Regions from separate parts of the Paenibacillus sp. FSL F4-0243 genome, predicted to be linked through region 1. Evidence: riboswitches for the same ligand, from Rfam matches in the RefSeq annotation. Region 1 holds a riboswitch; each other region holds the start of a gene.
What was found. A riboswitch is a leader RNA that binds a small molecule or an ion and turns the genes downstream of it on or off. The one in region 1 is predicted to bind cyclic di-AMP.
Positions count from the first base shown of each region.

Region 1 (11,137 bases):
AGCGCAAATGTTCGGTAAAGTTATCGGTGTCTTCTTAGTAGGGTTATTACAAATTGGCGTCATTATTGCAGCGGTAGTTGTCAATCTCAAGCTTCCGCATAATGCAACGATTTTGAAAGATTTAGACCTGGATTTAGGCCAGCTTAATATTAACTTGTTGCTTTATGGAATTGTTCTTTATGTACTAGGTTATTTCCTCTATGCCTTGATGTATGCAGCTGTAGGTTCAATTGTCAGCCGTACAGAGGATCTTGGCCAAGCGGTTATGCCGATTATGATGTTAGGCTTCGTAGCATTCTATGTTCCACTATTCAGTATCTCTAATGCGGATACTCTGCTGGTTAAGGTAGCGAGTTATGTGCCTTTCACCTCTCCATTGACCATGCTGCTCCGGATTGGTGTTGGTGAAGTAGCGATCTGGCAAGTTATTGTATCATTAGCCATCCTGCTTGTTACAACGTTCATCTTTGGATGGTTGGCTGCCAAGATCTATCGCACAGGCGTATTGATGTACGGCAAACGTCCAAGTATTAAAGAGATCAGAAAAGCGATGAAGGCTTACAAGATCTAAGTGGCTTCATATAAACTTTTAAGGAGTGGTAATCATGACTAAAAGTGAACAATACAATATGATGCTTTTAATGAGTTCGGTATCTCTGGCTACGGTTAGTAGAATGCTCTCGACCAATGGGTCCACTTTAATGGATTTCACTCAGGGTGTATTGACTGGGATTGCCATGGTGGGGATGATTGCGGGATTGTGGATGTACGGAAAGGCTCGTAAGAGTAAAGCGTAATAGTAGGAAAATAGGGAAAGGAAGCCGCGGCAGATGCCGTGGCTTTTTTATTTTTTGTGTATGTATCGTAAAAGTTATTTGGAAGATAGTTGAGGGAGTTAGACAACGGATAGATTACCACTAGGCAGCAAATCCTCTTGAGCAGTCAGTTGCTCCCGCACACGCCTAAGCTGTGCTTTTAGGACAGGAACACTCTTTTGCAGAATGATGCTTATTTGAGGTAAAGATAGCTTTAGGCCATACCACATCGTTTTTATAAGCTGTTCCTCCCAAGGCAATGTCTTGGCAGACAGAAGAGACCGGCGTGCGTAATAATCGGCGCATTGTCGGATACAAGAGCGGTAAGCCTCGATAGAGAATAGCTGGCTGTCGAAGCTTTTTTGACGGAATATTTTATGAAGCTCTTTAAAAGTACGGATAGTAACCTTCTCGGCTTCTACTGATTGTTGTAACAACATGGAACTGAGCGTATAGATATCATTCGTACACTTTTGAACACACTCTGCAAATATAGTTCTACGGGGTGATTCGGAAGGTAAGGGGTCAGGCATGATAAACACGATCCTTTCAGAATGGGTTATGGGATGAACTTATAATAAAGAAAAGTAAGAAATGGATTTGTTGATAAGCTCGGCGGTATCAGGTTCTGGATAACTATGTTTTTGAAGCGCTACACTGGATGGTTTATAATATAGCCGCCCTCCTTTGGAATCTCTCCCACCAGCGACAGCTCTGTACAGACGACCTTGCTCAATGTGCCCTGCCAAGGATTTACCCTGCAGCTTGGCTTTTAAATCCTGTAAAGCACCTTGCACTAGCTCAAACTGAGTCTGATCCCACTCTGAACCATGGGTACGTACTTTATCTATCGCTTCCTCTAGCCGGCAATGGTATATCATTCTGAGAAAAGAACTCCATTTAATAAGATCGAAAGTTTTGGTATTGGCAGAGATAAGACATGCCCCCCAGCTGCTACCTCCTTTACAGGTAAGTTTCAGGATGCCATAACGGCTGTCTTGATCAGCCTCCATTCCATAGTGAATAGGCTCTGGTGAATCAAAGACGAATACTTCTATGCGAGATAGTCTTCGCTGGTCCATGACAGGTTTCTCCTCCTTAGGTTTCCAAAAGCTTAAGATTTACATGGTGAATGACGTTAGCCTTCTCTATACAGGCGAGCATTTCAGCTTCATTCTCACAGACTGCGGCATGCTCCAGCCATAGTCGGAATTTCTGTTTGCGTATAACGGATAAATGTAAGGGAAAGGTGTTGCGGGATCTCATTACGTACCAACCGACTGCAACTTCTTTCCACGGTTCCTTAAAAGCGGTGAGCCACGGAAAACGTTGGTGTGCTGACCAATCCTGCAGCTGTTGCTTTTCTCGGATATTTTTATATATTTCGTATATAATTGTTCGGTCCATACAGTATTCACAGGTAGATGGGCTGCTGAAATGGCGAAGTGATTCAATCTGCTTCTGACCAAAAGCATAGCCGACAATAGTTCTGTGATGATCCTCTTCGAACCACAACGCTCCAAAGCAAACATAATTTAGACTTATCGGCTCAAGTAGCCCTTGCTGAGTTCCCCAATAATAGTGTTTCATTCCTTTCACCCCGTCCAGCATGCTATCACCCTATAGATTCAGGTAACGCAAAAACCGCAGCAAGAGGAGGACCTCTGCTGCGGTTTTGGAATACAGGTATACACACACCTGTGCCAAAGCGTGGCGGATCAAGGGTCTCTCTCTTTACGCTTACGAGGTTAGCTGTCGGATTCGGACGGTGAGAGTCGCCCTACCTATGTGAGACTTGAACAGTCTCCTTCGGATTCACCCCAAGTAGGCCATGTGGCCTGATGGTTCCCCCGTTCCCTGCAAATGCAGGAACTCAGCGTTGAATGTATTTCGTGAAATAGATTCAACCCGAATCATACTCTTTTCAAGGTGTTTCTGTAAAAACAGAAAGTGTTCTTTTGAGCGCAATTTAAACCAAATCCTGCCTACTACGACGAAAAAGGGAACCAAATAGGTATTTATTGCGAGTTATCGGGCTTCTTCCTCGCTTAATCTCGCTTTCTTGTTTCCTTTCTTATATAGGCGATTTTTGGTGATTTCACTAATCGTGGTGAATAAAATCACATGGTATGACCGTTTTTCGCTAATGGATTGAAACTCGAGTAAACAAGAGATATAGAGAGATTGGATATCAAGTAAGCGCTATCCAATGCGAAAATAGTTTTTAATTTGCATTATTTTGGCATCAATCAGGTTTTACAATACTTCCTGCATAAGGGTATGATTACTCCTGTTTCAACAACAATCGAATATTTGATCCGCTTAATTTCCGATAAGGAAAGCGGGGGAACCAACAATCGGCAGACGATGTGAGAGTCGGAAGCCGGTTATGGGGTGAATCCTGTAGAAGATGCCAGTGAGCTCGCATCTATACAGGTAGGGCGACTCTCACCGCCCGAATCCGACAGCTAACCTCGTAAGCGTATGGAGAGAGGATGAGTGCAATGTGACCGCTAGCGAGCCACAGAGGAGAATCCTTTGTGGCTTTTTGCTGTGCTTTTTTAAGCAAAGCATTTATGGAAAACCTCACGAAGAGGTCGTTATATTCATCATTAGCGGTAGCTTTTCTTTCAAGATCAGGGTGATCAAGCTCTGATCTTACAAGCAAAGCATTTGAGGAGAATAAGAGATGACAGATCAGAATGAATATGTACTGGTATGTGCGCCAACGAAGGCAGGCGAACATTTTATTAAGCTTCTAAAATTCAGAGGCATTAAGATGGCCGGATTGACCAACAACTTGCCTGAGAAGGCCCTACTCGAAGAGATGGGGATTGAACAAGTCGTTCTAGTTGATACCCGCCATCAGAATACTTGGTTTCGCCCGCCGTTTCCGGTAGGCCGGGTATATCTGTTCGAGAGCAGCTTTACGTTATGCTGCCGTTACATTCAGATGTGCCGTACCTGGACGACACAGCCGATTTTTGTAATTACAAGCTCAATAAATCCTAGATTGGTCTATAAAAGACTTGGCGCGAGTTATGTAATCTATTCCCACAGCGGTGATGCTGATTTTCTGGTAGATAGATCACCTCATTAAGGATAAAAGAAGGAGTGCGGAAGATATGATGGATCTGTATATGGTGGCTTCGTTAGCTGTAATTTACGGGTTATTTTATGGATTTATGCGCTGGTGTGCAGGTGTAGTTGAGGATACGGGGAGGGATAAGCTGTGATTCTAGTAATCGCTGTTACCCTACTGCTGTTTATATATCTGGTTTATGCATTGATTCATCCGGAGAAATTTTAAGGAGGGGCATTCATGGGCATTTTGCAAATTGTTGCTGTAATCGTAATTCTCATCTTGCTGGTTAAGCCGATGGGCACGTATTTATATTATGTGTTTTCTAATGAACCGAACCGTACGGATCGATGGTTTGGAGGTATGGAAAAAGGAATTTTTAAGCTGATCGGCCTGAAAAAACGGGACGGTATGTCCTGGAAGAAGTATGCGCTCAGCTTTGTTTTAACGAATATCGTACTGGTTACTTTCAGCTATATCTTTCTTCGATTGCAGCGGGGTTTACCGCTAAATCCGAATGGAATTGCGGATATGGAACAGACGCTTTCGTTCAATACGGTGATTAGTTTTATGACTAATACAAACCTGCAGCATTACAGCGGGGAGACGGGACTTTCGTATTTTTCACAAATGGCTGTCATCACGATGATGATGTTCACGTCTGCAGCGAGCGGATTTTCTGTTGCGGTTGCCTTTGTCAGAGGGATCACAGGACGGAAATCAGTCGGGAACTTCTTCGAGGATTTCGTTAAAGCACATATTCGTGTATTCATTCCTCTAGCTCTGCTGGTTTCATTGGTACTGGTAGGACTACATGTGCCGCAAACACTCAAACCATCGCTTGAAGTCACTACACTAGAGGGGCAAACGCAACAAATTGCTATCGGTCCAGTAGCTTCTCTGGAATCGATCAAGCATTTGGGCACCAATGGTGGCGGCTTCTTCGGAGCCAATTCATCGCATCCTTTTGAGAACCCTAATCCACTTACGAACGTGCTAGAGATTCTCTCTATGTGGATGCTGCCAGCTGCGCTCCCTTATATGTACGGATTGTTTGCCAAGAACAAACGTCAGGGCTGGGTAATTTTTACCGCAATGATGACCTTGTTTGTTCTGCTATTAAGCCTAAACTTCTATGCTGAATCGAAAGGCAATCCGGCGATCAATGCACTAGGAATTGAATCTTCACAAGGTAGTATGGAAGGTAAAGAGGTGCGCTTCGGCATACCGCAGTCTTCCTTGTTTACTTCAGTAACAACCGCAGCTACGACAGGTAGTGTTAACAATATGCATGATACGCTGACGCCGCTGGGAGGCATTACGCCTCTTGCACTGATGATGCTCAACAATGTCTTCGGTGGTAAAGGTGTCGGACTGATCAATATGCTGATGTATGCGATTCTGGGTGTCTTCCTGTGCGGTCTCATGGTCGGCAGGACACCGGAGTTCCTCGGACGGAAAATAGAGGCCAAGGAGATGAAGCTGATTGCCATAGCGATCCTTGTGCATCCGTTCATTATCCTTGTGCCAACCGCAGCTGCGTTCCTGACCGATTTGGGGCAAGGGGCGATTACGAACACTGGATTCCATGGACTCAGCCAAGTGTTATATGAATATGTCTCTTCTGCCGCGAACAATGGTTCAGGATTTGAAGGGCTTGCAGACAATACAACTTTTTGGAATGTCACAACCGGGATTGTCATGCTGCTAGGTCGTTATGTCTCTATCATTGCAATGCTGGCGGTAGCAGGTTCTCTGCTTAAGAAGAAGCCGGTTCCTGAGACGATTGGCACGTTCCGCACAGACAATGGACTGTTTACGGGAATTCTGATTGGTACAGTAGTGATTATCGGTGCGTTGACGTTCCTGCCGGTCATTGTACTCGGCCCCATTGCAGAATATCTAACCTTACGGTAGGAAGAGGGAGAATAAGATGAGTACTGTAAAAAGAAAAAAGCTGCTGACGGGACCCATACTCCTTAGCGCTGTAAAGGATAGTTTTATAAAGCTTAACCCAGTAACGCTAATCAAAAATCCCGTCATGTTCGTGGTAGAGGTCGGTACGATCATTGTCCTCCTCATGGTGCTGGCTCCTGGATATTTTAATGCAGAGCAATCGATAGGCTTCAATATCACAGTGTTGTTCATTCTGCTGTTTACAGTGCTGTTTGCGAACTTCGCTGAAGCACTGGCAGAAGGCCGGGGGAAAGCCCAAGCCGATTCGCTCAAGAAAACAAAACAAGATATCACAGCTAACAAACTGGTTGGAGGAGCGGTGAAGACAGTCTCTTCCTCCGAGCTGCGTAAAGGAGATATCGTCATTGTCAGTCAGGGAGAACTCATCCCTGGTGACGGTGAGGTGATTGAAGGGCTGGCTTCCGTAGATGAATCAGCGATTACAGGTGAATCTGCACCTGTAATCAAGGAGGCTGGTGGGGACTTTGGCTCCGTTACAGGCGGTACACGGGTCGTCAGTGATGAGATTAAAGTCAGAATTACAAGTGATCCTGGTGAGTCGTTTCTAGATCGAATGATCTCTCTTGTTGAAGGGGCGAAACGTCAGAAGACACCTAACGAAATTGCGCTAAATACGCTTTTGATCAGTCTGACGCTGATTTTCTTGATTGTAGTAGTGACCTTGCGGCCGATTGCAACTTATCTAGGTGTTGATCTTGATATTCCGGTTATGATCGCCTTGTTGGTCTGTCTGATCCCGACAACTATCGGGGGACTGCTATCCGCAATCGGAATAGCGGGTATGGACCGGGTGACCCAGTTTAATGTACTCGCGATGTCTGGTAAGGCCGTTGAGGCTGCTGGCGATATTAATACGATGATCCTAGATAAGACCGGTACGATTACCTTTGGGAACCGGATGGCGAGTGAATTTGTACCAGTCGGAAATGAATCCGAAGCGGAGCTTACGGCATGGGCGGCCATCAGTTCCCTAAAGGATGAGACGCCTGAGGGACGTTCTGTAATTGAGCTGGCCAAAAAGCTGGAACGCAGCTATGACAGCAAGCTTGCTGAAGGTGGCGAATTCGTAGAGTTTAAGGCCGAAACTCGGATGAGTGGTATTGACCTGCAAGATGGACGCTGCGTACGCAAAGGTGCGGTAGACTCCGTGAAGAAATGGGTACAGTCGAAAGGCGGTGTCATTCCCGCGAACCTCGACAGTAATTCTGATGCCATCGCCCGGATGGGGGGGACCCCGTTAGCGGTTGCGGTAGACAATCGGATCTATGGACTTATTTACTTGAAGGATACCGTTAAGCCAGGCATGAAAGAGCGGTTTGATGAGCTGCGGAAAATGGGGATCAAGACCATCATGTGTACGGGTGACAATCCGCTGACCGCAGCTACGATTGCCCGTGAAGCGGGGGTAGATGATTTCATCGCTGAAAGTACACCTGAGGATAAAATAGCAGTCATTCGCCGCGAACAGAACGAGGGCAAGCTGGTTGCGATGACCGGAGATGGTACAAATGATGCCCCTGCCCTTGCACAAGCTGATGTGGGCTTAGCCATGAATAGCGGCACTACAGCTGCTAAGGAAGCAGCAAATATGGTCGATTTGGACTCCGACCCTTCGAAGATTATAGAGGTCGTAGCGATTGGTAAACAGCTGCTGATGACGCGGGGTGCGTTAACAACCTTTAGTATCGCGAATGATATCGCGAAGTATTTCGCTATTATTCCGGCGATGTTCATGCTCGCCATTCCTGAAATGGAAGCCCTGAATGTAATGGGACTAGGCTCGCCAAGCTCGGCTATAATATCCGCCTTAATATTTAATGCGATTATTATTCCGCTGCTCATCCCACTGGCTATGAAGGGTGTGTCGTATAAAGCTATGAGCTCTACGAAGCTGCTTGGACGTAATATATTTATTTATGGGCTAGGCGGAGTGGTTGTTCCATTTGCTGGCATCAAGCTCATTGATATGATCGTAAGTGTATGGATTTAACGACGTGTTGACTAATCATTGAAAGGGTGAGAGCATCGTGAATAACGGAAACTCCATGGAGGACACTGAAGAGCAGTTATCATCATCGAAAGGTGCTTATTTCTTTATTATTGTGCGACTAAGTTTAGTATTTATTGTTCTCTGCGGAGTGATCTATCCTCTGACAACTACAGCGCTTGCCCAGGTTCTAATGCCGTCGCAAGCGAACGGCAGCTTGCTTAAGAATGATGCTGGAGTAGTTGTAGGCTCGGAACTCATTGGGCAGAACTTTACGAACCCAGGACTATTTCATGGTCGTGTGTCTAGTATTGAGTATAAAGCAGAAGCCTCAGGGTCCAATAACTACGCTCCATCCAATCCGGATATGCTGCAGCGGACAAAGGATTTCATTACGCAGTGGAAGCTCGATAATCCGGATGTGCCCGTGAACAAATTGCCAGTTGATTTGGTCACCAACTCGGGTTCGGGGCTTGATCCGCATATCACACCAGCTTCAGCAATGGTGCAGATTCCTCGGATTAGCAATTTAACCGGTATTCCTGCATCGCAGCTGGAAGAGCTCGTAAATAAGCATACCGAGGGTCGTGACTTAGGGTTGTTTGGTGAAGAACGGGTCAATGTGTTGAAGCTGAACATGGATCTACTGAAACTAGCGAACAAATAAATATAGTAAATGTCCCTGCCAGATTACTAGAATCGGGCAGGGATATCTTGCTTTCGGAAACAGAAGGGTACATGCATGATCGGTTATTAAGGAGTGGTCTTGATGGGAACATACCGGAGGAAGACGCCGGAGGAGCTGCTGCTCTCTATCTATGAGCTGCATCGGGGACGTCTGAAGATCTATATCGGTCCGGTCAGTGGGTCGGGCAAAACGTATCAGATGCTGCGTGAGGGCCAGGCACTAAAAGCGCAGGGAATCGATGTTGTGATCTGTGCGGTTTCGACGAATCAGAGTCCAGAAACTAAGGATCAGCTGGGCGATTTGGAACGGATACCAAGTATTCATTGGTTTCAGAAAGATATAGAGAAGAAGGATCTTGATGTAGAAGCTATTGTGGCACGTAATCCAGAAGTTGTGCTAACCGATGGCTTGGCCCACCAGAATCGCGAGGGTGCGGAGAGATCTGGAAGACTGGACGATATCAAATACTTATTGAGCAATGGGATTAGTGTCATCACAACTGTAAACGTGTACGAACTAGAAGGTGCTGCGGATCTGGCACGGAAATGGACCGGGATTGAGGTAGAGCATTCTCTTCCCGCCGAGGTGCTTACCCTTGCCGATGATATCGTTCTAATTGATGTGACCCCTGAAAAAATACTTCAGCGCTTGTCCGATGGCCATTTAGGTAAACGCCAGCAGAGATCGCTTTTTAATAAGGGTAATTTAAGCAAGCTGCGGGAGCTGGCACTTCGGATGGTCGCTGAGGATGTTAATGACTCGCTGGAGAAACACCGGGAAGAACAAGGGCTGCAGGGAGCTTCGGGGATCGCAGAAAAAGTGTTGGTATCTGCGCAGTATTATTGGAATGGCTCGATCCACATCCGACGTGGACAGCAGATTGCCAAGCGGTTAAATGGGGATCTTTCAGTAGTGTCATTCTGGAAGCAGGGTCTCACCCTTTCTAAGGAAGCAGCTACATTTAAGCGTTCCCTCTGGAAGCTGACCGAGAAGATTGGTGCCTCTATGGAGGAGATCACCTTTCGCTCGAAGCGGGAGATCCCACATCTGTTGGTAAAATACGCGATAGAACATAATATTACCCGGATCGTTATGGGACATTCCAAGCAGACCGCTTGGCAGGAATTATGGAAAGGCTCAATCGCTAATTCGTTACTGAAGCAAATCCGAGGTGTGGATGTGTTCTTCGTAGCGGATCGCGCAGATCGCGAAGGAGAACGTGTACTTCCAACCCGGCAGAGTCGTAATGAACGGAAAGCGGATGCCTATCACAGGTTAAGCAGTCAGGAAGTAAAGGATAAAATCGATGCGATTCGCGGAGGAACCTTTAAGGTATATATTGGGGCTGCTCCCGGTGTGGGCAAGACTTACAAGATGCTGCGTGAAGGGAACGATCTCTTAAAGAGAGGGATCGATGTCGTGATAGGGCTCCTGGAGACACATGGCCGCAAAGAAACCCTTGAACAAATCGGCGATTTGGAGACCCTTCCGCGTCTACGTATGGAGTACCGCGGGACTATCCTTGAGGAGATGGATACGGCAGCAATTATTAAGCGTAATCCAGAAGTCGTGCTAGTGGACGAACTCGCTCATACCAATATGCCAGGCAGCAAACATAAGAAGCGGTATATGGATGTTATGGAGCTGCTGGATGCGGGAATATCTGTGATTTCTACCGTGAATGTGCAGCATTTAGAAAGTCTGAATGACGCCGTAGAGCAAATTACAGGAGTTAGAGTAAGGGAGACTTTTCCGGACAGCATTCTACAGCGGGCAAATGAGGTAGAGCTTATCGATGTATCACCCAAGACGCTTCAAGAGCGAATGAAGGATGGAAAAATATATGCTATGGCCAAGGTGGATCAGGCGCTGGGGGCTTTTTTCAAAATCGGGAATTTGATCGCCCTACGGGAGCTGGCGTTGCGGGAAATTGCTGATGATGTTGATGAAAGGCTAGAATCTTGGGAACGTGTTGGTTCGTTACGGGGACCTTGGCGGCGTCAGGAAGTAATATATGTGTGTATCACCTTGGGGGATCATGCGGAGCGTTTAATTCGGCGTGGTTTTCGGATTGCATATCGTCTAAAAGCTTGCTGGTATGTTACGTATGTGCAGGAATTTAAACAAAATGGACCCGTATATGATAAACGTATAAATGATTTAAAGGAATTGACGGAACGACTGGGTGGAACGTTCAAGATGATTCCTAACGTACTTCCTGCACGAGTGGCGTCCTTGCTGCTTGAAAGATCTCAAGCTTTGCAGAGTACTCAGATTATTATCGGTCAATCACAACGCTCATGGCTGCGAAAAAGTATTCGCGGCGATGTTACCAAGCAGATTCTGCGTTCTGCCAGAAACGTGGATGTGCTGGTCGTGGCAGATCTCATACGTGAGGAAGCATAGACTATGACTAACAAGTAAAAACGCCTTCGGCGTCCCTAAAGGACGGTAAGCGTTTATGCGAGAAATATAAGGATAATGTATAGCGTGAAAATTATAGATTCTTATATTTTGAAAAAGGGTACCTTCAAGCCGATTGGCTATGAGGATACCCTTTTTTGCAGCTATGAATTACATCATGTACT
Region 1 covers NZ_CP150151.1:593,581-604,717, forward strand. The annotation lists gene NSS87_RS02645 (ABC transporter permease) at 1-571, shown strand, start outside; gene NSS87_RS02650 (hypothetical protein) at 606-797, shown strand; gene NSS87_RS02655 (hypothetical protein) at 896-1,348, opposite strand; gene NSS87_RS02660 (hypothetical protein) at 1,388-1,897, opposite strand; gene NSS87_RS02665 (hypothetical protein) at 1,914-2,405, opposite strand; cyclic di-AMP (ydaO/yuaA leader) riboswitch at 2,539-2,704, opposite strand; cyclic di-AMP (ydaO/yuaA leader) riboswitch at 3,125-3,314, shown strand; gene NSS87_RS02670 (hypothetical protein) at 3,505-3,915, shown strand; gene kdpA (potassium-transporting ATPase subunit KdpA) at 4,138-5,814, shown strand; gene kdpB (potassium-transporting ATPase subunit KdpB) at 5,831-7,864, shown strand; gene kdpC (potassium-transporting ATPase subunit KdpC) at 7,920-8,528, shown strand; gene NSS87_RS02690 (histidine kinase) at 8,631-10,955, shown strand.

Region 2 (11,137 bases), 490 kb from region 1:
ATACGAGCCTATGGGCACACGTGGGGTTAAGGAGGAAGGCTGGGATTTGCATCAGTATCACGGCACCTCTGAGTTTTACAGCGATTTTGGCATCTTTAATGTAACGATTGCGGTTCCTTCCGACTACACGGTAGCTGCGACCGGATTTCCTGTGAAGAATGCCAAGCTAAAGCAAGATCAAAAAATATATCAGTTCTACGCTGACGATGTCCATGACTTTGCGTGGGCGGCATCCCCTGATTTTACAGTAGCCGAAGAAGCCTTCTCTACGCCAGAAGTGCCTGGTGTACGGATTAAGGTGTATCTCGATCCATTACACAAAGACTTAAAGGAACGATACCTTCAGGCCGCTAAGGCAGCTCTGACCTACTTCAGCAAATGGTATGGTCCTTATCCCTACTCGACTCTGTCTATTATCGTTCCGCCTAAGGAGGGGAATGGGGCTGGAGGAATGGAGTATCCAACACTCATTACAGCGTTTGGAGCCACAGACTCTTCTCCTGACACCTCACTTGAAAGAACCGTCGTTCATGAAATTGGCCATCAATACTTTTACGGCATGGTAGCCAGCAATGAATTCGAAGAGGCTTGGCTAGATGAAAGCTTCACTTCTTATGCTGAAGACAGACTCATGGAGCAAGAATATGGCATCAAAACGAATCTCCCTCTTCAGTCCAGCTTGGTGACCAAATCAGAGCCGCTAAATTTAGAAACATGGAAATATGCCGGGGCAGAATCCTATAGCCGGAATGTGTATATTCGCGGAAAGCTAGTACTTAAGGATATTGAACGCCAAGTAGGCACTAAGGCAATGAACAGCATCATGTCCACTTACGCACGTAAATTCCGTTTCCAGCACCCCACTACGTCTGATTTTCAAAAAGTCATTGAGAAGGTAACCAAAAAATCATGGCAGCCTTATTTCGAAGATTATATTTATGGTGGTGGTGCTCCTGATTTCTCAGTAGATACGATTACGATTAAAAAGAATGGCAACAGCGATGCTCAGAGCTATGAATCCATAGTAAAGATTACAAACAAAGGGAGCCATTACGTTGACGTTCCCATTAAATTCACATTCGCCGATGGCTCTGCTACAGAGCGGGTCTGGAGCGGTGAAGGAGCAGAGACTACCTTCCAATTGTTAAGCGATAAGCTTCTGCTCTCTGCTGAGGTTGATCCTGAGCATACCATTCTGTTAGAAAACAAGCATCTTAATAACTTCAGACTGGCGGAAATAGAGCCGAAAACGCTCTCCCGCTGGACATTAAGTGTAACTAAACTAGTTGAAACCGTGCTCGGAACTCTTGTCTGGTGAGGTGAATGATTGTGAGAACATCGATAACCCGCGGCTGGCAAAGCATGAAGGAGCAATTTTATATTCTGATTCTGCTCTTCATCTACCGACTGCTCTGGGGCTACTTTATGTACGGCTTCATCCGGTCTGCTATCGTTCCAATTCTACTGCGTTATCCAGATAAAGACGCTGGAGGCAGCGGAATGGGCAGACTACTCTATTATGTCGAAGGGCAGTTCAACTTGAACACAGATCCTGCGATACGTACTTGGTTATGGATGTTCCTAGGGCTTGTTGTCTTACGACTGCTACTCTCCCCCTTCATAAGGGCAGGATTACTGCATGAACTCCATCAGGAGCGAAAAGGAGAGCGTGGCCTGTTCTTTTTTCCAGGTATGAAGCTTTATGGATTTCCAGTGTTTATCTTCAGTCTAATCGAATGGGCGCTGGCTCTACTTCCGTTATACTGGCTTGCTCCAAAAATGTACGGGCTATTCTTGTCCTCCTTTCTGAACTACTCTTTGTTACTTCATCTAGTTCCATACGTATTGGCATGGCTTATATACATCTTTATCGTGCGCCTGTTCCTTCTATATATGCAGTTTGGGTATACCAGCGGCACGGGGATGTTCTCCTCCTTATTCATTTGCTTGAAGTCGCTGATTCCGGCAATAGGAATTTCAATCATACTTGGTGCAGCAGGCCTGATCCTTTTGCTAGTGTGCGGAATAACGGGTATCTTCTGTCCTGGCCTACCAGCACTTCTTATTCGTCAACTTTCATCACTGCCCTCAACACTCTTCAAAATGTGGGGAATTTCAGCTCAATATCATCTATGGCACAGTAAAGCATTTCCACAATAATTTGAAGCATTACAGAACATAATATAAGAGTCCCGGTTCCTGAATCAGGAGCTGGGACTCTTTCGCGTTATAGACAAATTATGAGGATTTGCAAAATCGTAAAGACTTTGTTACAATAAGTCCTGTTCCATTGGTAACAAGTTTGTAATCATTTGAAACGATTTCTACATAACTTCATGTATTTGTCGTAGTCATGTCGATAAGTCACTATCTGGTGCATAAAACGCCGAATTCCTTGCACCGGGAAGTGGGGGAACCATATTTTGGGTGAATTGATCTCGCTTTGCAGTGATCATAGGGGAACCTTCTACCGAATCCTTAAGCTAACCTCACAGGCATTGGAAGGGGTACAATTTTTTTGAAGAATTTAAGAAAAGCATGCGTCGCTGCGGCGCTAGGACTTGTGATGGCGTTCTCTATTGGTGGAGGAAGTGCCTTTGCAGATTCTAAGATGGACAGTGTTATTTCAAAGACAATTGGAGTTGCCTATAAAACCGGAGGCACTAGCACTGCCGGGTTTGACTGTTCTGGATTTACTACGTATGTATTCAAGAAGGTGGGTCTTTCTTTGCCCCGTACTTCAAAAGCTCAATATAATGTCGGAACTCCTGTAGCTAAAAGTAAATTACGTTCAGGTGACCTAGTTTTCTTTAACACATTGGGCAACGGCGTATCCCATGTCGGCATTTATGTTGGAAACGGAAAATTCGCACAATCATCATCTTCATATGGCGTGACCATCACTTCACTTAGCCAATCCTACTGGGCCAATCGCTACGTTGGTGCTAAAAGAGTAATGAGTACTTCCTCATATCAAGCTATAGCCTACGATTAATACTTCCCCACAACTATAACCTCACAATTACATTATATAGACCTGGGTTTGATTATTGACTTAATCGAATCCAGGTTTTCTTTTGCCTTATTATATTCTTTACACCTCTTGAACGGACTTTAAACACTTTTATTTGATAAAAATTTCAATAAATATAAAAATTAGTTTAATATTATCGCTTACATATGCATTTTGTCTTTAAAAAAACGAATTTTTCTGCATGATTATGTTAAAAACGATTGCCAAGCGGCACTCTGTTTGTTACAATAACTGCAGTAAGATTTTAGTAACATTTTTGTAATCATTAAGTTGTTATTTACAAAGGTTTTGTCATGTATTGATTACAAGCTATTCCTAATCAACAGTATCAGCCGAGTTTCCTAACTATTAGGAAAACGGGGGAACCAACTTTGGGTGAATTGACCTCCATTTTTAGAGGGGTCATAGGGGACCTTCAACCGAACCCTTAAGCTAACCTCGTAGGCATCCGGAAGGGGTATAAACTTTTGAAGAAGAAGCTAGCAGCAGCAGTACTTAGCTTTTCCATTATTTTCACCATCGGAGCAGGAAGCGCTTTCGCGGATTCCAAAATGGATAAAGTGATCGACAAGACCATCGGAACTAAGTACGTATCCGGCGGCATCTCCACAAATGGATTTGATTGCTCCGGATTTACAATGTATGTATTTGATAAAATTGGTATAAATCTACCACACCAATCAGGTTCCCAGTATCAAATGGGTACTGCTATCTCCCAAGATGATTTAAGATCTGGAGATCTTGTATTCTTCAATACAAGTGGTAAGGGTGTCTCCCATGTCGGTATTTATGTCGGTGAAGGCAAGTTTGCACACGCATCTTCCTCACGCGGTGTAACGATTAGCTCCCTGAGTGATAGCTACTACGTGAAACGCTACATCGGTGCTAAACGAATTATGAGCACAGATGCTTATCATTCTGTTGCTTCTGAGACAGAAGATAATGATGATGTTCAATAAGTAAATCGTACATAGGCTCTTTTCCAAGATGTTGATTCTTGGGGAGGAGCTTGTTTTTTGTCTTATTTAGTATTTACCCCTCTCAGAATTTGTAAAACAATAATCCTCATAAATTTCTGAGTCGACCATGCCTTTTTTTGTATATAATTAGTTACAAGCATAAACGCCTTCGATGTCCTTATAAGGACCATAAGTATTTAAAGCTAGAAATATAAGACATTTAAAGTCCCCCCGTGAAAGGAGGTCCTTGACCTTATGATAAATCCCTCTGTTACTTTTCATGTAGCGCCTATGGAGACCAGTCACGCGGAAGAGATTTGCAACTGGGATTACACTGCCCCTTATAATATTTACGGCTGGATGCCGTGGGAGCAAATGCAGGCTCTTGGAATCGAGTTCGGTGACCCTCAGCTACGGAATGAGCAATATGTTTCCATACTAAATGGGCAAGGGATTTTGTGTGGATTCGCGCAGTTGTTTCCAATGGAAGGTGTTGTTCGCTTGGGGATTGGTATGCGCCCTGATCTATGCGGTCAAGGTCTAGGAAAAATATTCATGGATGCAATTGTGCAAGCAGCCTTGTTTCGTTATCCTGAGCGTGAGATTGATCTAGAGGTATTGACCTGGAACCAGCGGGCGATCCGAACTTACCAAAAGTGTGGATTTACGATTACCGATACGTATGAACGCCTAACCCCCACAGGAAACAAACCTTTTTATTGCATGGTCTATGATAAATAATATTAAATTCCATATTTTTCAATGATTTGATGGCATTATCGTTCATTTTTTTGTCACAAACCCTATGATAACGCTTCACCTTGAGCTATAATGTAGGGAGCAGCTTACATAGAAGGGACGAACTGGGATGCAGAAATGGATCATGAGCGGTTTGTTTTTTGCCGCCTGTGCCTTTGCGGTAGTACTTATGTTTACACTTCCAGGTAAAGAAGAGGTAGCTGAACAGAATAAGCCGACGATGCCGGAAGTCCAATTGGATGCGGCAAAGGCCGAAGCAACCGTGAAAGCCAGCTGTATCACCTGTCACGGCGATCAGCTTCAAGGTGGAGTTGGACCCAGTCTTCAAAATGAAGGCGGTCAGCATGATGCTGAAGAAATCTACAGTATAGTCACTAAAGGACGCGGTCAAATGCCTTCCTTTAAAGAAAAGCTAGCCCCTGAGGAGATTGCAAACGTCGCCCTCTGGCTCTCAGAGAAAAAGTAACAGTAACTACTACCTAAGCAACTAAAAACGCCCGTGCCAGAAGATAGTTCACTATCTGCGCACGGGCGTTTATTTATGAGTTTGGGTGACACTAACGATTTTTCTCAAAGGCTTCATTAAATTCATGTGCCTCTCGAATATCTAGAGCTGTAATACCGTCTTCCTCATTTGATTTCAGTCGTAAAGTCACTGTCTTATAATCAATCGTAATATGTGGATGGTGATCAAAGGCTTCTGAAATGGTGGCTACTTCATCAACGAAAGCAATACCCTTCATATATTGGCTGAACATATATTTTCGCACCATGGTATTCTCTTCCAGCTTCCAACCTTCCAGCTTGCTGATCTGCTCACGCAGTTCTTCTTCCGTAAATAACAATTCGTTTCCTCCCTTACTAAAAATTGCAGTAAAATCCGCAGGTCCCTTTACTCGTCATATTCGTTAAACAAAACATCCCTTAGCTTCTGAGGTCCAAGGGATGTGCCAGGATAAAGGCAATATTTTCGATTAAATGTATTCAAGAATCCCAGCGATTATAACTCGGCTACACCAATTTTAACACGGGCTACTAACTACGGGCAAATTACGCCCCGCCGCCCCCTCTTCTTAAATCAAAACAACAGAGGCTAAATCCTCTTCTCCGACTAAAATATTAATGCGGTGCGTGTCCTTATCGTAGATGATAACGCCGCTCCCCACCTCAATCATAGGTTCATTACCCAGCGCGAAGAAAAGATCCTCAGCCAGTGCCTCCCATACCTCCATCTTGGATTCCTGCGGCAATTCTTGCCACTCTTCCGGATCCATTTCAAAAAATAAGTACCCATCGGAAATTCTTCCGACAGCCTCAGTCAAATCCGTTAGGATTTCACCGTAATCTCTACCATGCTTTACACCCACATGTATCACTCCGTTTTCTCCACAGATGAATAATTACTTACCTTATCCATTATAGCCGAAAAAATGACTTCACAAAAAACGGAATGATGTCGATAAATAAGAATATACGTTATTCGGTTTCGAACAGAGTGCCTTGCCGCTGTTTCAAGGATGATATACGCGGCTTTGTCGGAACACATCTTATAATCTCATGGACGAGGTGCATAATGGAAATTTCAACAATACTTGGTTTAATTTTTGGTCTAGTTGCAGTTATTTGGGGTATGATCCTCAAGCACGCTCCTCTTCACGCTTTAGCCACACCTGCTGCTTACGTTATTATCTTAGTGGGTACGGCAGCTTCCATCTTTATGGCCTTTCCGTTCTCGGAGGTCAAGAAGATTCCAAGTCTGTTTAAAATGATTTTTGTCAAAAAGAAATTAATCAGTAAATCCGAATTAATTACTATGTTCATGGAGTGGGCTTCTATTACACGGCGTGAAGGTCTGCTGGCTCTTGAGTCGAAAGTCGATGAAATAGAAGATAACTTCCTCAGAAATGGCATGCGGATGATTATTGATGGAAATGATCAGGATTTTGTCCGCGATGTTCTCATGGAGGACATCCACGCCACAGAGGATAGACATAAAGCAGGCGCACTCATTTTCTCACAAGCAGGTATGTATGCTCCTACACTTGGCGTACTCGGGGCCGTTATCGGACTTATAGCCGCTCTGGCTGATATGAGTGATATGAACAAATTGGCTGCAGCAATCGGGGCTGCCTTCATCGCAACACTACTCGGTATCTTTACAGGTTACGTATTATGGCATCCTATTGCCAATAAGCTAAAACGACTTTCCAAACGTGAAATTGAAGTTCGAATGATGATGGTCGAAGGTCTTTTGTCCATACAATCCGGTGTATCCACTATTGCCATCAATCAGAAGCTTGCTGTCTTCCTGACACCTTCGGAACGAGCTAAGTTAAATGATGAGAAGGAGAGTGGATCGGGTGAGCAAAAAGACTAGACGACACGAAGAGCATGAAGAACACGCCGATGAATCGTGGCTACTGCCTTATTCTGATCTTATGACCCTTCTGGTAGCCTTGTTCATCGTAATGTATTCTATGAGTGCAACGGATGCCAAAAAATTCGAAGAGATGAGTCAAGCCTTCAGTTCCGCTCTTAATGGCGGTACAGGTGTTCTTGAAGAACGGGCGGCAATGCCATCTAAGAGTCAAGAGGATTTAGGAAAAAATGATCAAATGGATAAATCAGTAACCAAGAAAAATGAACAAACAGAAATGGCTAAGCTGCGGCAAAAGGAGCAAGAGGATTTAGAGAAGCTTAAAAAGCAGTTTGATCAATATATCAGTAAGAACGGCCTTACCGATCTACTCAGTACTAAGCTCAATCAATCCCAACTTATGATTACGATAAGTGATAACGCGTTGTTCGCATCCGGACAGGCAGTAGTTAAAGATGATTCTCGGCAATTAGCAAAGTCCATCTCAACTATGCTGCAGCAATTCCCGGATTATGATGTAGTCGTGCAAGGACATACCGATAACATCCCTATCTCTAATAGCGACTATTCTTCCAACTGGGACCTGAGCGCCGATCGCGCCCTTCAGTTCATGAAGATTTTGCTAACAAATACGAACCTGAATCCACGGAAATTTAGTGCGATTGGATACGGGGAATACCACCCCATTTCTGAAAATACTACAGCTGTTGGACGAAGTAAGAACCGCCGGGTTGAAGTATCCATTATTCGTAAATATCAAGAAACCAAAGAGTTCTCAGGTATTGCTCCTTCCGATGAATAATGGTTATCCTTTTACAAGCATAAAGAGCTGTCCAAAGGTCTTAGACCGATGGAACAGCTCTTTTTTGATACATTGTATTCAAATAAAGACTCTTCTAGGTTATAGAAGTTCGTAGTTCAGTGTAGCTCCAAGTTCTTGCTTCTCTTCAGCAGACAGCTCACGCCATTCTCCTGTTTGTAATGCCCCTAGACGAATATTCATAATCCGAATGCGTTGAAGCTTTCTAACCTCGTAGCCAAAAGCGCTGCACATACGGCGGATCTGACGATTCTTACCTTCCGTCAAAATAATACGGAATACACGCTCTGTAATACGAGTGACCTCACAAGGTAGCGTCTTCTCACCTAATATCTTTACGCCGCTGGACATGCCGGTAATAAATGATGGCGTAATCGGTCTGTCTACAGTAACAACATACTCTTTTTCATGCCGACCTTCGGACCGTAAAATCTTGTTAACGATGTCCCCATCGTTGGTAAGCAGAATCAATCCTTCTGAATCCTTATCGAGTCGCCCAATCGGGAAGATTCGCTCATGATGACCTACAAAATCAACAATATTCCCCTTAATATGCTGCTCTGTAGTTGAAGTGATACCCACTGGCTTGTTTAACGCAATGTAAACCGTCTGGCTTGATGATTCAAGCGCAACACCATCTATTCTCACATCATCGCCTGGAACGGCCTGACTGCCAAGCACAGCAGGTTGTCCGTTGATCGTAACTCTACCACCTTCCACCAGCTTATCTGCTTCACGGCGTGAACAGTACCCTGTCTCACTGATGAATTTATTAATTCTCACGTTGTCCTTCACTCCGTTCATCCTTAATATTAAGCCAAGGGCTATCCGTACCAGCTGCAGGCAGCTTGATCATAACAGTTGTCCCTTGACCCACTTCACTTTGTATTTCCAAATGACCCTTATGAGCCTGAATAATACGTTGGCTAATCATTAGCCCTAAGCCTGTTCCCGACTCCTTATTGGTGAAGAAGGGCTCACCCAGCTTAGGCAGCATATCCTTAGGAATTCCTTCGCCTTGATCTGAAATAAGAATGAAGACAGAATCCAAGGTATTTCTTAACTCCATTGAAATTACACCACCATCAGGCATAGCTTCAATAGCATTTTTGACGATGTTAATAAACACCTGCTTTAGCTGGTTCACTTCACAATGTACGGTGGATGGATATTCAGAGAATGTCGCACTAAACTGAATTCCAAACAAATGAGCTTGACTGTCTAATAGAGAAACCACATCACCAAGGATATCCCGCACATCTTTTTCCTGGAAATGAACAGCTTGAGGCTTAGCCAAAATCAAAAATTCACTTACGATCAGATTAATCCGCTCGAGCTCGGACAACATCAGTTCAATATGGAGGGGAACCAAAATCTGCTTTTCTTGTTGAAGCTGCAGAAATCCTTTTAGCGTCGTAAGAGGATTACGAATCTCATGAGCTACTCCCGCGGCTAATTGGCCAACTGTAGTCAGCTTCTCAGAGCGTCTAAGCAGTTCCTCCATTCGGTTACGTTCCGTCATATCACGTGAGACGTGAATAAAGGAATGCGGATACCCGTCTTCATCACGAATCACTGAGGTACTAACACTCACTTCAACAATTGTTCCATCACGTTTAAGTCTTACGGTTTCAATTGGTGGTAGAACCGCACCACTCTTTAACGCATCAAGCCGCTCTTCCTCCTGCTTAAGCGCTGTCGCAGGCACAAGGTAAGGCTTATTCCCTAGCACCTCTTTGGCACTCCATCCATACAGCTCTTCGAAGGCTCTGTTCGTACTAGTAATTCGGCCGTCCATATCGATCGTATGTATCGCATCAGAGGTTCCATTAATAACCGATTCCAAATGCTCCTTAACTGCTCGGTTCTCTTCCAGTGTCTGTTTGAGTCGATTAGTGCGCTGCATGAGATGAGCCGTCATAGCGTTGATTCGTAGTGCCAATTGCCCTAACTCATCCCGGCTAGTTACCTTAAGTGGAGGCTCGAATTTCCCTTTGGCTACATCGTTGACTTTGGCAAGTATCGCCTGAATAGGACGAGTAACAAATCCAGACAGTATGTAACTACATAACAAGAATAATGTAAGTAATAACAGTGAAGTTGTCAGATTATTAATTAATTGTTCATGAACCACAGATGAAATCACGGAGTAATCCAAAACGACTCCAATCACATAAGCTTTCAGTCCAGGAGATTGGATAGGAATGAAGCTTTTGAGCACTCTTTTTCCAAGCACTTTCGTCTCCAGTGTAACCGGCTTCTGCTTCTCCTGAGCCAATAGCATCGCTGTTCTATCCTGCTCCACATTACCATAAGTATAGGTGCCGTACTTAATGGGACGGTTACCAAGATTCTTATTCAATGTGTCAGTTCCGTCAGCCTTCATACTTGCTGAACCAAATGTTACCGGGTTAAATCCTGTGAGTTCTAAGATCCCTGGATTAGCTTCTTTAGTCTGCGCTGCGATTTGATCGGGATTGGTAATCTTGACATAGTCGCTGGCTGCAGTATTGAGAATAACAGGATTTATGATGTAGTTGCTCTCTTCATCATGGTAATATCCCCACTTTTCAATGAAATCGAGATTGTAGGTTGAATAATCAAAAGGGCCTGACCAAAAATGGTCCATGGCCTGCCCCTGACCCACGGATACCTCCTGATTATCGAACAACTCCAAAAAGGCCAGATACCAGTACCCCCAGTCCTTTGTGGACACCCCAATATCACTAGGCACCGAAGACCTCGCTATTACAATATCGTTATCAGTCTTTACCAGAATTGAAATATTAGACACGCCCACCTTGGAAGTTAGGGCCTTAAGTTCTTCATTCGTCACATTCCTATAGTCGGGGTCCAGCTCTTCGGAGGCAAAGATAGCTGCCATCCTTAAATTATGCGCAATTTGATATTCTACATAGTTAGAGCTATAGTTACTTTGTTCTACAGAAACGGCCATTTGCATAGCGGTTAGTTGCATATTATTAATGCTTTCATTCCGTAGATTATTTTGGGCGGCATAAAGGTTAAATGTCAGGTTCAGTGCTAAAATTAGCAACACCGCCCCAAAAATAATAGCAGATAGTTTTGTCTTTATGGACAAACTGTTTGTTCACCTCTTATCCACTGGTAAATCCTTGCGGGGCCTACAATAAACATCATACCTTTTGCCCTCACATTTGAAAAGACAT
Region 2 covers NZ_CP150151.1:106,572-117,708, reverse strand. The annotation lists gene NSS87_RS00555 (M1 family metallopeptidase) at 1-1,318, shown strand, start outside; gene NSS87_RS00550 (hypothetical protein) at 1,330-2,160, shown strand; cyclic di-AMP (ydaO/yuaA leader) riboswitch at 2,375-2,513, shown strand; gene NSS87_RS00545 (C40 family peptidase) at 2,567-2,995, shown strand; cyclic di-AMP (ydaO/yuaA leader) riboswitch at 3,355-3,496, shown strand; gene NSS87_RS00540 (C40 family peptidase) at 3,502-3,993, shown strand; gene NSS87_RS00535 (GNAT family N-acetyltransferase) at 4,249-4,734, shown strand; gene NSS87_RS00530 (cytochrome c) at 4,862-5,218, shown strand; gene NSS87_RS00525 (4a-hydroxytetrahydrobiopterin dehydratase) at 5,310-5,597, opposite strand; gene NSS87_RS00520 (hypothetical protein) at 5,826-6,119, opposite strand; gene motA (flagellar motor stator protein MotA) at 6,326-7,129, shown strand; gene motB (flagellar motor protein MotB) at 7,113-7,931, shown strand; gene rluF (23S rRNA pseudouridine(2604) synthase RluF) at 8,031-8,732, opposite strand; gene NSS87_RS00500 (sensor histidine kinase) at 8,722-11,049, opposite strand.
Region 2: it holds a riboswitch for cyclic di-AMP, as region 1 does, so the genes downstream of both, NSS87_RS00540 (C40 family peptidase) here and NSS87_RS02670 (hypothetical protein) in region 1, are expected to answer to the same signal.

Region 3 (9,952 bases), 3.2 Mb from region 1:
GGATTTCTTTTTTATGACATGAAATATTCATGCCATTAATTAAAATTTCTCCGCTTGTAGACTGAAGAAGCCCTGTCATCATTCGCATCGTTGTAGTCTTCCCTGCACCATTGGGACCTAGAAATCCAAAGACCTCACCTTTCTCCACCGTGAAAGTAATTCGATCAACTGCACACCTCTCCTGATAATATTTTGAGACCTCAGTTAGCTGAATCAATAACACTCCCCCCTTTTTAGAATAGTTAACTTTCTTCTATTCTTATTCTGGTTGTAGAGGATTATCTCTGTTGTTGCTATTCTGTAACATTCGCTATTCCTTAGTACCTTCCTTTGTTCAAATCCGCTCAGATGTGGCAAAAATAAGGATTCAAATCCTAAGAAAAGGGTAACTTAAACATAATAATCTTCGAGGTAAGGGTGGGATCATCTAATGGAACAAAGTATACAGAAACTTATGGACTGGATTAACAGTCATGTGAATGAAACTATTGTAATTGAAAAGAAGGAGCTTCGTGATCTGGATAAAATTCATTTTAATCTAGAGGCTGTTGAGTTTCGGAGTGCGGAGGATGTTATCGATGATTATCTTGGGAGTGCATTAATATTAAAAGGATTTGGCAGCACTTTAAACGCCGATGGTGAGCTAGTATCGCTACCACACTCCACCTATGACTTAGCTATTGACGGGCTTCGGATTGAGGACATAAGTGATCGCAAGGCGGAAATAACTACTGAAAGAGCTAAATATACCCTTTCAGTGGATTAAGCCATATGTAATGACAGTAAAAGAGCCCACAGTAATCTGTGGGCTCTTTCTAATTAATAGTTACTCTTCTCCAATGATCTCCACTTCAGTTTCAAGCTCCACTCCGAATTTATCCTTCACAGTCGCTCTTACATGGTGAATTAGCCCAATGTAATCGCTGGCTGTTGCATTATCTGCATTTACAATAAACCCTGCATGCTTCTTGGATACCTCAGCACCACCGATTCTTGTTCCCTGTAAGCCACTCTCTTGAATTAACTGACCTGCAAACCGACCTGGAGGACGTTTAAAGACACTCCCACAGGAGGGATACTCAAGCGGCTGCTTGGATTCACGCAAGTAAGTAAGTTCATCCATTTTCGCCTTGATGGATAATGCATCTCCGGAAGTCATAGCAAATTTCGCCTCAAGCACGATGTATTCACCGCTTGCGAACACGCTTTTTCTGTAACCCCATTGCAGTTCATCCCCTTGCAGAGTCACCAATTGCCCGCTCTTAGTTATAGCCAGCGCACTGTGCAATACATCTTTAACTTCTCCGCCATAAGCACCTGCGTTCATGTAAAGCGCTCCACCAACCGTTCCTGGAATGCCACAGGCGAACTCAAGACCCGTAAGCTCCATATCCAGCGCATATCTGGAAACATCAATAATCTTAGCGCCGCACTCCGCATATAAGAGATTGTCTCGAATCCCCACATCCGTTAGTCCTGCCGTTTGCAGAACTATTCCACGCACACCTCCATCACGGATAATCACGTTGGAGCCGTTCCCAAGTACCGTAAGGGTGATCCCATTCTGTTCCGCATATGTAACGATCTTTTGAATTTCATCATAAGTAGCTGGGGCTGCCAAAATATCAGCTTTACCGCCCATTTTAGTATATACGTGATCTTTTAAGTTCTCATGACTCTTCACTATTCCTGCAGTCATTAACTGCTCTAGGTCATTTTGAATTTTGTCAATATTCATGTTTCATGCTCCTTTAACCATGTATAAATGATGGTCCTTGATCTATTTTTAGTAGTAGTATCATGGAATTGTAGGCAACCACAACTGTAACAACGAACAGGCTCCCTTGTCAATGACGGGAGCCTGTTCGTTGTATGATTTCAATATAATTATACGGCTTTGTAGGCCGCAAGCTCGTAAGGAAGACACAGAGGCACACCTGTACGTGGATCTGGAACAATATCTGCCTCAATTCCAAACACCTCACGCAGTACATCTGGTGTCATAACTTCAGTAGGTGAGCCTTCACTAACCACAGTACCGGATTTAATAGCTACCATATGCTGTGCATAGCGAGTAGCATGATTCAAATCATGCACGACCATGATAATGGTACGGCCTTCTTCCTCATTCAGCTTTTGCAGAAGCTGTAGAACTTCAAGCTGGTGAGCCATATCTAGAAATGTTGTTGGTTCGTCCAGGAATAGAATGTCAGTTTCTTGCGCCAATGCCATAGCGATCCAAGCACGCTGACGTTGTCCTCCAGATAAGCGGTCAATCGGACGGTCATGGAAAGGCTCCATACCTGTAACAGTGATTGCGTTGGAGATAATGCTGCGATCCTCTGCTGTCATTGTGCCAAATCCTTTTTGATGCGGGAAGCGACCATAGCTGACAAGTTCAGAGACCGTTAGACCGTCTGGAGCTGTTGGGTTTTGCGGTAAGATCGCAAGCTGACGAGCTACCTCTTTCGTTGAAAAGTTATGGATCGATTTACCGTCCAGCATTACACTGCCGCTCTTAGGCTTCATGATCCGGGCCATTGTTTTAAGAATTGTAGATTTACCAGAACCGTTAGCCCCCACTAGTGCGGTTATTTTTCCCGTAGGGATAGTTAAGTTCAACCCTTTAACAATTGTAGCCTCTGCATACCCAATACTTAACTCTTCTGTGTTCAAACGTTCTGACATGTTAACAACTCCTTAAAAGTTTTATGGAGCTATGCTCCTAGAATGAACTACATAGTAAAACTCGCTTCGTACGCATTATGCTTTCGATTTGGCGAGTAAATATAAAAAGTAAGGTGCACCAATGATCGCAACCACGATGCCTGTTGGAACTTCTGCAGGCTGTAACACCCATCTGCCGATAGTATCAGCAGTAATCATAAGAAGCGCCCCTGTCAACGCACTAGCGGGCAATAATACCTGATGACGGGGTCCCACAAGCTTGCGGGCAAGATGTGGTGCAATTAGGCCGACAAAGCCAATTCCTCCACTTACAGCAACGCAGGAGCCGGCAAGCGCAACTGCAGTCACTAGAAGGAGAATACGCTCCTTCTCCACTCGCATTCCAAGTCCTACTGAAGTATGGTCCCCTAGATTCAATACATTAAGAATACGGGCTTTATAGAAGGCGAACGGTAACAGAATCGCTATCCAAGGTAGCAGAGCAAGGACGAATCTCCAATCGCCACCCCATATTTTCCCGGCGATCCAAGTCGCTACAAACTGATAATTATTGGGATCAAGCCGAAGTGCCAACACCAGCTGGCAAGCGTTAATTCCGGCAGCGACTGCAATCCCGATAAGGATCAACCTTGTTGGAGATAGACCATCTGCTTTTCTATAAGCAAGAATATAGATTAAAGCGGCGGTTAAGCTAGCCCCTCCAAGCGCTAAGAGCGGCAAGACAAATACCGGAGCTGCTGTTGTAGCCGGAAAAAACGAGATAAAAATGATTACCGCAAAACCAGCACCCGCACTTATGCCCAGCGTAGCCGGTTCAGCAAGTGCATTTCTTGCGAGACTTTGTAAAATACAGCCTGACACCGCAAAGCCCGCTCCAACCAACAATGAAATTACGATGCGAGGCAATCTGAAATCAAATAAAATAAGCTTTTGCTGATGAGTTCCATCACCCAGCAGTGTATGTAATACCTCCCGTGGGGATAGACGCATAAATCCTGTATTCATACTGACAATAAAAACAACAACGATCAATATGGCAAGGACCGCTAACACTGTAATAGCACGTGTACGGCGTTCATTTTCATTGATAGAAAGGGTTGTTCTGTGCATTACAGCTCCCCCTTCCGCTTACTCGCTAAGTAAATAAAGAAAGGTACACCGATGATGGCAATTAATGCGCCTAGCGGCGTCTCATAAGGGGCATTTATCATTCTAGCGGCGATATCCGCAAAGATGATCAATAAGCTCCCAAGAACTGCCGAGCAAGGAATGATCCAGCGATAATCTACTCCAACGAAATAACGTGCTACATGTGGAATAATTAGTCCTATAAAAGCAATCGGGCCAACCATTGAGACTGCACTTCCGGCAAGAACTACTACAACAATCATACATGCCAACTGTACTAATCTTGTCCGCTGCCCCAGACCAACTGCAACTTCTCTTCCTAAGCTGAGCAAGGTGACAGACCGCGATAACATCATCGCTGCGATTAATGCCACGAACACCCAAGGGAAAATAATCTTGATCTGAGTCCAGCTTGCCCCGCCCATTCCGCCAGCCAACCAGAAGGCTATATCCTGGGATAAGTTAAAAAGAATAGCTATGCCCTGACTAACAGCAACTAGTAGTGCACTTACCGCGGAACCTGCCAGCGTCAAACGTAAAGGTGTAAGGCCATTAAAAGATAGCGACCCAATTCCAAATACGATAAAAGAAGCTATAGCAGCACCTATAAAACAAAACAACATAAGTGAAGTGAATGAGATCGAAGGTGCAAAAGCAAAAACTATGGCCAGCGCTACACCTGCTCCCGCATTCAAGCCTAACAGACCTGAATCCGCAAGAGGGTTCCTTGTCATCCCCTGCATGATTGCCCCTGCTACTGCGAAGCAAGCACCGACCAAAGCACCTGCTATCGCGCGTGGAAATCGCAGTTCTCTTATCACCTGATGTTTTTGTACATCTGGATTGAAATGAAATATTGCTTCCCATACCGTAGCTAGCTTGATATCTGCCGCACCTACTGAGACCGAAAGTGCCAGTCCAAAGGCAATGGCAGCGAGTCCAATCACTAGAATACCCATTGCAGCTGCCGGTCGGGTATGTATAGCTTTTTGTGTATCATTTTTATTACGATGTGCGAAATCTGAGGGTGAAACCATGAGTCGTCTCCTTAATCGATAGTTACAATGTTCTATATGATAACAACAATCATTCTCATTATCGCAAAAAAAATTAGGTTGTACAATTGTAGGAGTTATTTTTCAGTAATACAGGAATGGTTTATAAAAAAATGGTGCAGATCTAAGCATCTTAAGATACTTGATCTGCACGCCCTTCCCCACCCAAATGATCAGTCACATTCATGGTGAATTACGACTTTTTATTTCACAAAACTTTTTAACACATCATCAATAATTTTGCCACCAGCGTTCGCACCACTGTATAGCCAACTGCTTGTTGAGCTCATTTCATGCACATTGCCAGCTTTTACAGCCGGGATGCCTTTCCAAATTGCACTGTCCAGAATCTCCGAACCCTCAGTCTTATCACTATTTACAAGGATAATATGATCTGCTGTCAGCTCAGAAAGCTTCTCTAGCGAAATTGGATTCCATGTAGCTCTTGTACCAACAGGAATTTCTGTTACTAAGTTAGGCAGCTTTACACCAAGGTCTGTATATAATACAGCACCACTGCTGCGAGTTTCGTCTACAATATAGAAGTTCTTTTGTACCAACCATAAAATCGCCACGGACTCTTCTCCAATAGCTCCTTTAAGCTTTTCTTTCGCTGCAGCCGCCTTGTCTTCATAATCTTTAATGGCTTTCTCTGCTTCAGGAGTCTTGTTCAGAATTTCACCAATCTTGAGTAGCGATTTACGCCAATCTTGATTTAGCTTATCCCCAATCACATAAGTCGGTGCAATCTTATTCAGTTGGTCATAGATACCATTCTGTACAGATGACTCCGATGGGATGAGGATAAGATCCGGAGCGAAGCTGGTTACTGCCTCGAGCGGAAGATCGTAGCTGATCGTAGGAACATCCTTCAATTCAGTGGACAGATAATCTTGAATACCATTAGTCACTGACCATTGCGCTACTGGAGTCACACCTAGAGTTACCAAAGCATCCTCCAAATAAGAACCCAGTACACGCCCAGGATTAGCTGGAATCGTTACTTCATGTCCCATTGCATCCGTTAACGTCTTAGGGGCTGCAGGAGCTTCTGTAGCTTCAGCAGTAGATGCCGTCGCTTTGTCTGTTCCTGCGTTTGAAGCGTTACCGGGATTATTATTACCGCAAGCGGATAAGAATAGCACCATCACCATTAATCCGACCATCGTTAATTTCATGCTTCCAAATCTTTTTCTGTTAAACAAAAACATTAAATACCCTCCTAGTGTGTGCATCCTATGTTATTCAAAGGTATTGACTACCTCAGTCTCACTTTTAAATGATATTGATTCTCATTCTCTATGTCAACATATAAATTTTATATTTTGTGGATTTGCAATAATTTCCTTCTTAAAAATACAAAAAAAGGCTATATTCCGAACGTTCCGGATATAGCCTCTCCTTAATGATCCATTATTTATTCAAATGATATGGGACAGTCGCAACTACAACATCTTTTGAATTCATTAGATACGAACGGATTAAAAAGCTGGTCTGATTATGAAGTACAGCTTGCCACCAATGCTTAGTTATAAACTGTGGAATCAGAATCGTGATATGATCCGTCGCTGCGGTCTTCCACTCCACTGTATCAATAAATTTCACTAACGGACGAATAATACTGCGATATCTAGAACGAAGTACAATCAGGCGTACACCCGGATTCCATTCCTCCCACCGTTGCTCCATTTTTTGAATGTCCTCTTCATCAAAGCCAACATACACGGCTACAACATTATCCGTTAGAGACTTGGCATAGCTGATGGAATGTAGTACAGCACGTGTTACACCCGCAACAGGAACAACAACTGTACTGCCTTTAATCAAAGGTTTATCTGTACTCGGGCATATACGAAGCTGATCTGCAGTGTTCAAATAGTGCCTGTGAATCCGGTGGAACACGAACATTACAGCAGGTAAGAAAATGAAAGCCATCCATACGCTTGAGAATTTAGTGATGATAAAAATAAGCGTAATCGTCAATGTAGTCAGCATACCGATGGTATTTACAACAAATCTTTTTTTCCATCCCGCTGGTTTTGTTTTAAACCAATGAACCATCATTCCTAGCTGTGACAATGTGAAAGGAATGAATACACCAACCGCATAAAGTGGAATCAAGCTTTCTGTATTTCCGTGGAATGCAGCTACAAGCACAGCAGACAGAACACCTAGAAAAATAATACCATTAGAGAAACCTAGACGGTCACCACGAACCATAAAAGCATGTGGCATATATTTATCTTTTGCAAACATAAATGCGAGCAGCGGGAACGCTGAGTAAGCTGTATTAGCTGCCAAGAACAAAATTACTGCTGTAATACCTTGAATGAAAAAATATAAGGTTCCGCGGCCAAAGGTCGATTCAGCGATCTGAGAAACAACCGTTGCCTTTTCATCAGGCACTATGCCGTACCAATACGCCAGTAGTGTGATACCTGTAAACATAAATCCAAGTATAACCCCCATGACCATTAAGGTCTTGGCTGCGTTCTTTTCAGCTGGTGCTTTAAAGTTTGGAATGGCATTAGATACAGCCTCTACACCCGTAAGTGCCGAACAGCCAGAACTGAAGGCTTTTAATAGTAGAAACAAACTAACATTAGAAACAGCAGAGCCAATTTCAGGGACATTCGCATGTACGCCACCTGCTGCATATTTAATAACACCGGAGATTATCAAGACTACAATCGACACCACAAACAAATACACTGGGATTGCGATGAATGAAGCTGATTCTGTAACTCCGCGAAGATTAATCAAAGTAAGTAAAATAATAACTGATACTGCAATAAGAACGGTGTGATTATGAAGACTTGGAAAAGCCGATGTGATCGCATCCGTCCCTGCCGACGCACTAACAGCTACGGTCAGAATGTAATCCACTAACAAAGACCCTCCTGCTAAGAGCCCTGTCGGAACACCAAGATTACTCTTGGCAACGATGTAAGCTCCGCCTCCCTGAGGATAAGCGTAAATCGTCTGCCGATAGGATAAAATCAGGATGGCCAGCAGGCCCAATACGGCTAATGCAATTGGCAGGGAATACCAGATGGCAGTAAACCCCGCAGCCACCAGTACAATCAAAATTTGTTCCGTTCCGTAGGCTACAGACGAGAGCGCATCAGAAGACAGGACAGCCAGTGCTTTAACCTTGGATAACTTTTCATGATCGAGTTCGTTCGACTTCATCGGACGCCCGATCAATAGTCGTTTTACCTTGCTTACCATGGTGGATACAGTTCCTTTCTTTGGGAGCTGAAACGGAATTTCCGCGCGCTGTTTTCATTGGTGGATTTCATAAATGCAGACACTAAAAATAGCATACGGAAATGATCCGCATGCTATGCATGGTCATTATCCCACCTTTGCTTACGAGGTTAGCTGGCGGATTCGGGCTGTGGTTTAGCCCTACGGTAAAAGTCTAATCGACCCATTCCGATTCACCCCATTGGCACATATGCCAAGTTTGGTTCCCCCGTTTTTCCTAAGAAAATTCAGCGCATATTCAACTTCTCACAAGGTCTAATATTAGTCTACAAAGTGTATACAGTAAAGCGTTGAAAAAAATGAAAAAAGAATGAAAAAACATCCAGTAAGCGCAAATACAGCGTCTTATTGGATGCTCTCTTTCATTCTCTTCAATTATCCCTCTGGATCGTGTTTTTAATCACTTTTCACATTTTTTCGGATCACTTAAAGTTAAAAAATCAAAATCCTAAACTTTCCTCTGTATCTAACTCCATCACTTCGTCTTCCTTACGTCCGTACCAAAGTAAAATGCTAATTAAAACAAAAGCGATTAATGCAAGGAAAGGAATCGTAATGAATCCAAAAAAGTTCAAGTAATCCTTATTACAAGGAACTCCAATTGTACAAGGAAGCACTTTACTTAACGCAGGAATCTTCTGCTCCGCATAATGATAGATCGAGATACTACCACCAATCAAGCTTAGTGGAAGAACATATGGGATAATCCTTTTATCCCCTCGAAACGTCGCAATTCCCAAGAGGAATAACTGAGGATACATAAAAATTCGCTGGAACCAGCAAAGCTTACAAGGTTCATATTTCAATACTTCGCTCAGATACAAGCTACCAGCAACAGCAACTAAAGAGACGAACCAGGCCAGATACAGGCAGTTACGCTTGCAAAAAGATAGGAACTTTGTCACTTTGCCTCCACAGCTTTTGCGGCGTCATTAATCTCAGTTGAAATCGCTTCAATGTTAAATGGATCCGCAGTCATTACTCCATTAATATAAAGGGATGGTGTAGTCGTCACCCCAGCTTCACTAGCTAACTGCATACCCTTATTCAGCTCATCTGCATACGTGCGATCCTTGATATCTTTACGCAGCAGTTCGTAATCGATAGCTAACTTCTCTTTCTCCGCAAGGCTTACTAAGAAATCTTCAGTCGCCCATTCTTCGCTCTCATCACCTTGCTGAGCATATACAGCATCATAGAACTTCCAGAATTCATCATGATTCTGATGGTAAACAGATAATGCTGCAAGCGAGGCAGTTTCAGAGTCTGGACCAACGAAAGCCATATTTACAAAGTAGAGCGCTGCTTTTCCCTCGTTGACAAAATCTTGAACAATTTTCGGTTTAACTGAAGTTGCAAATTGGGAACACGCTGGACATTTTAAGTCTCCAAATTCAACAATTTTAACAGGTGCATCCTCTTTACCGACTCTAGGTAGCTCACTGTAATTGAATGCTACTGGTTCTCCCGAAGTGGCATTTTTTGCGGCATCTTTCGAAGCTAACATAAACAATCCAACAAAAATGATGACTACTAAAGCTATTGAACTAATAATTAAAATTCTCGTCTTCTGCTTTTGCTGCTCCTGTTCTACCCGCCGTTTCTCTTGTTTGCTAAGCTGGGGAACGCTTGTACTTTTATTAGGTTTACTCAAGGAGAGTTCCTTTCTGTCCTCTGTGGACTAATGTAGTTTTTATCATATACATTTAAAATTATATAATTTTTAATCTCTTTTTGGCAAACAATACTGTAAAAACACTGTAAAAAAGACACAGCGCTATAGCACTGTGTCCTAATATTACTAATAAGTT
Region 3 covers NZ_CP150151.1:3,830,692-3,840,643, forward strand. The annotation lists gene NSS87_RS16805 (ABC transporter ATP-binding protein) at 1-217, opposite strand, end outside; gene NSS87_RS16810 (hypothetical protein) at 431-766, shown strand; gene murB (UDP-N-acetylmuramate dehydrogenase) at 827-1,738, opposite strand; gene NSS87_RS16820 (ABC transporter ATP-binding protein) at 1,888-2,688, opposite strand; gene NSS87_RS16825 (iron ABC transporter permease) at 2,764-3,798, opposite strand; gene NSS87_RS16830 (iron ABC transporter permease) at 3,798-4,853, opposite strand; gene NSS87_RS16835 (ABC transporter substrate-binding protein) at 5,075-6,082, opposite strand; gene NSS87_RS16840 (APC family permease) at 6,285-8,102, opposite strand; cyclic di-AMP (ydaO/yuaA leader) riboswitch at 8,226-8,384, opposite strand; gene NSS87_RS16845 (disulfide oxidoreductase) at 8,582-9,046, opposite strand; gene NSS87_RS16850 (thioredoxin domain-containing protein) at 9,043-9,795, opposite strand.
Region 3: it holds a riboswitch for cyclic di-AMP, as region 1 does, so the genes downstream of both, NSS87_RS16840 (APC family permease) here and NSS87_RS02670 (hypothetical protein) in region 1, are expected to answer to the same signal.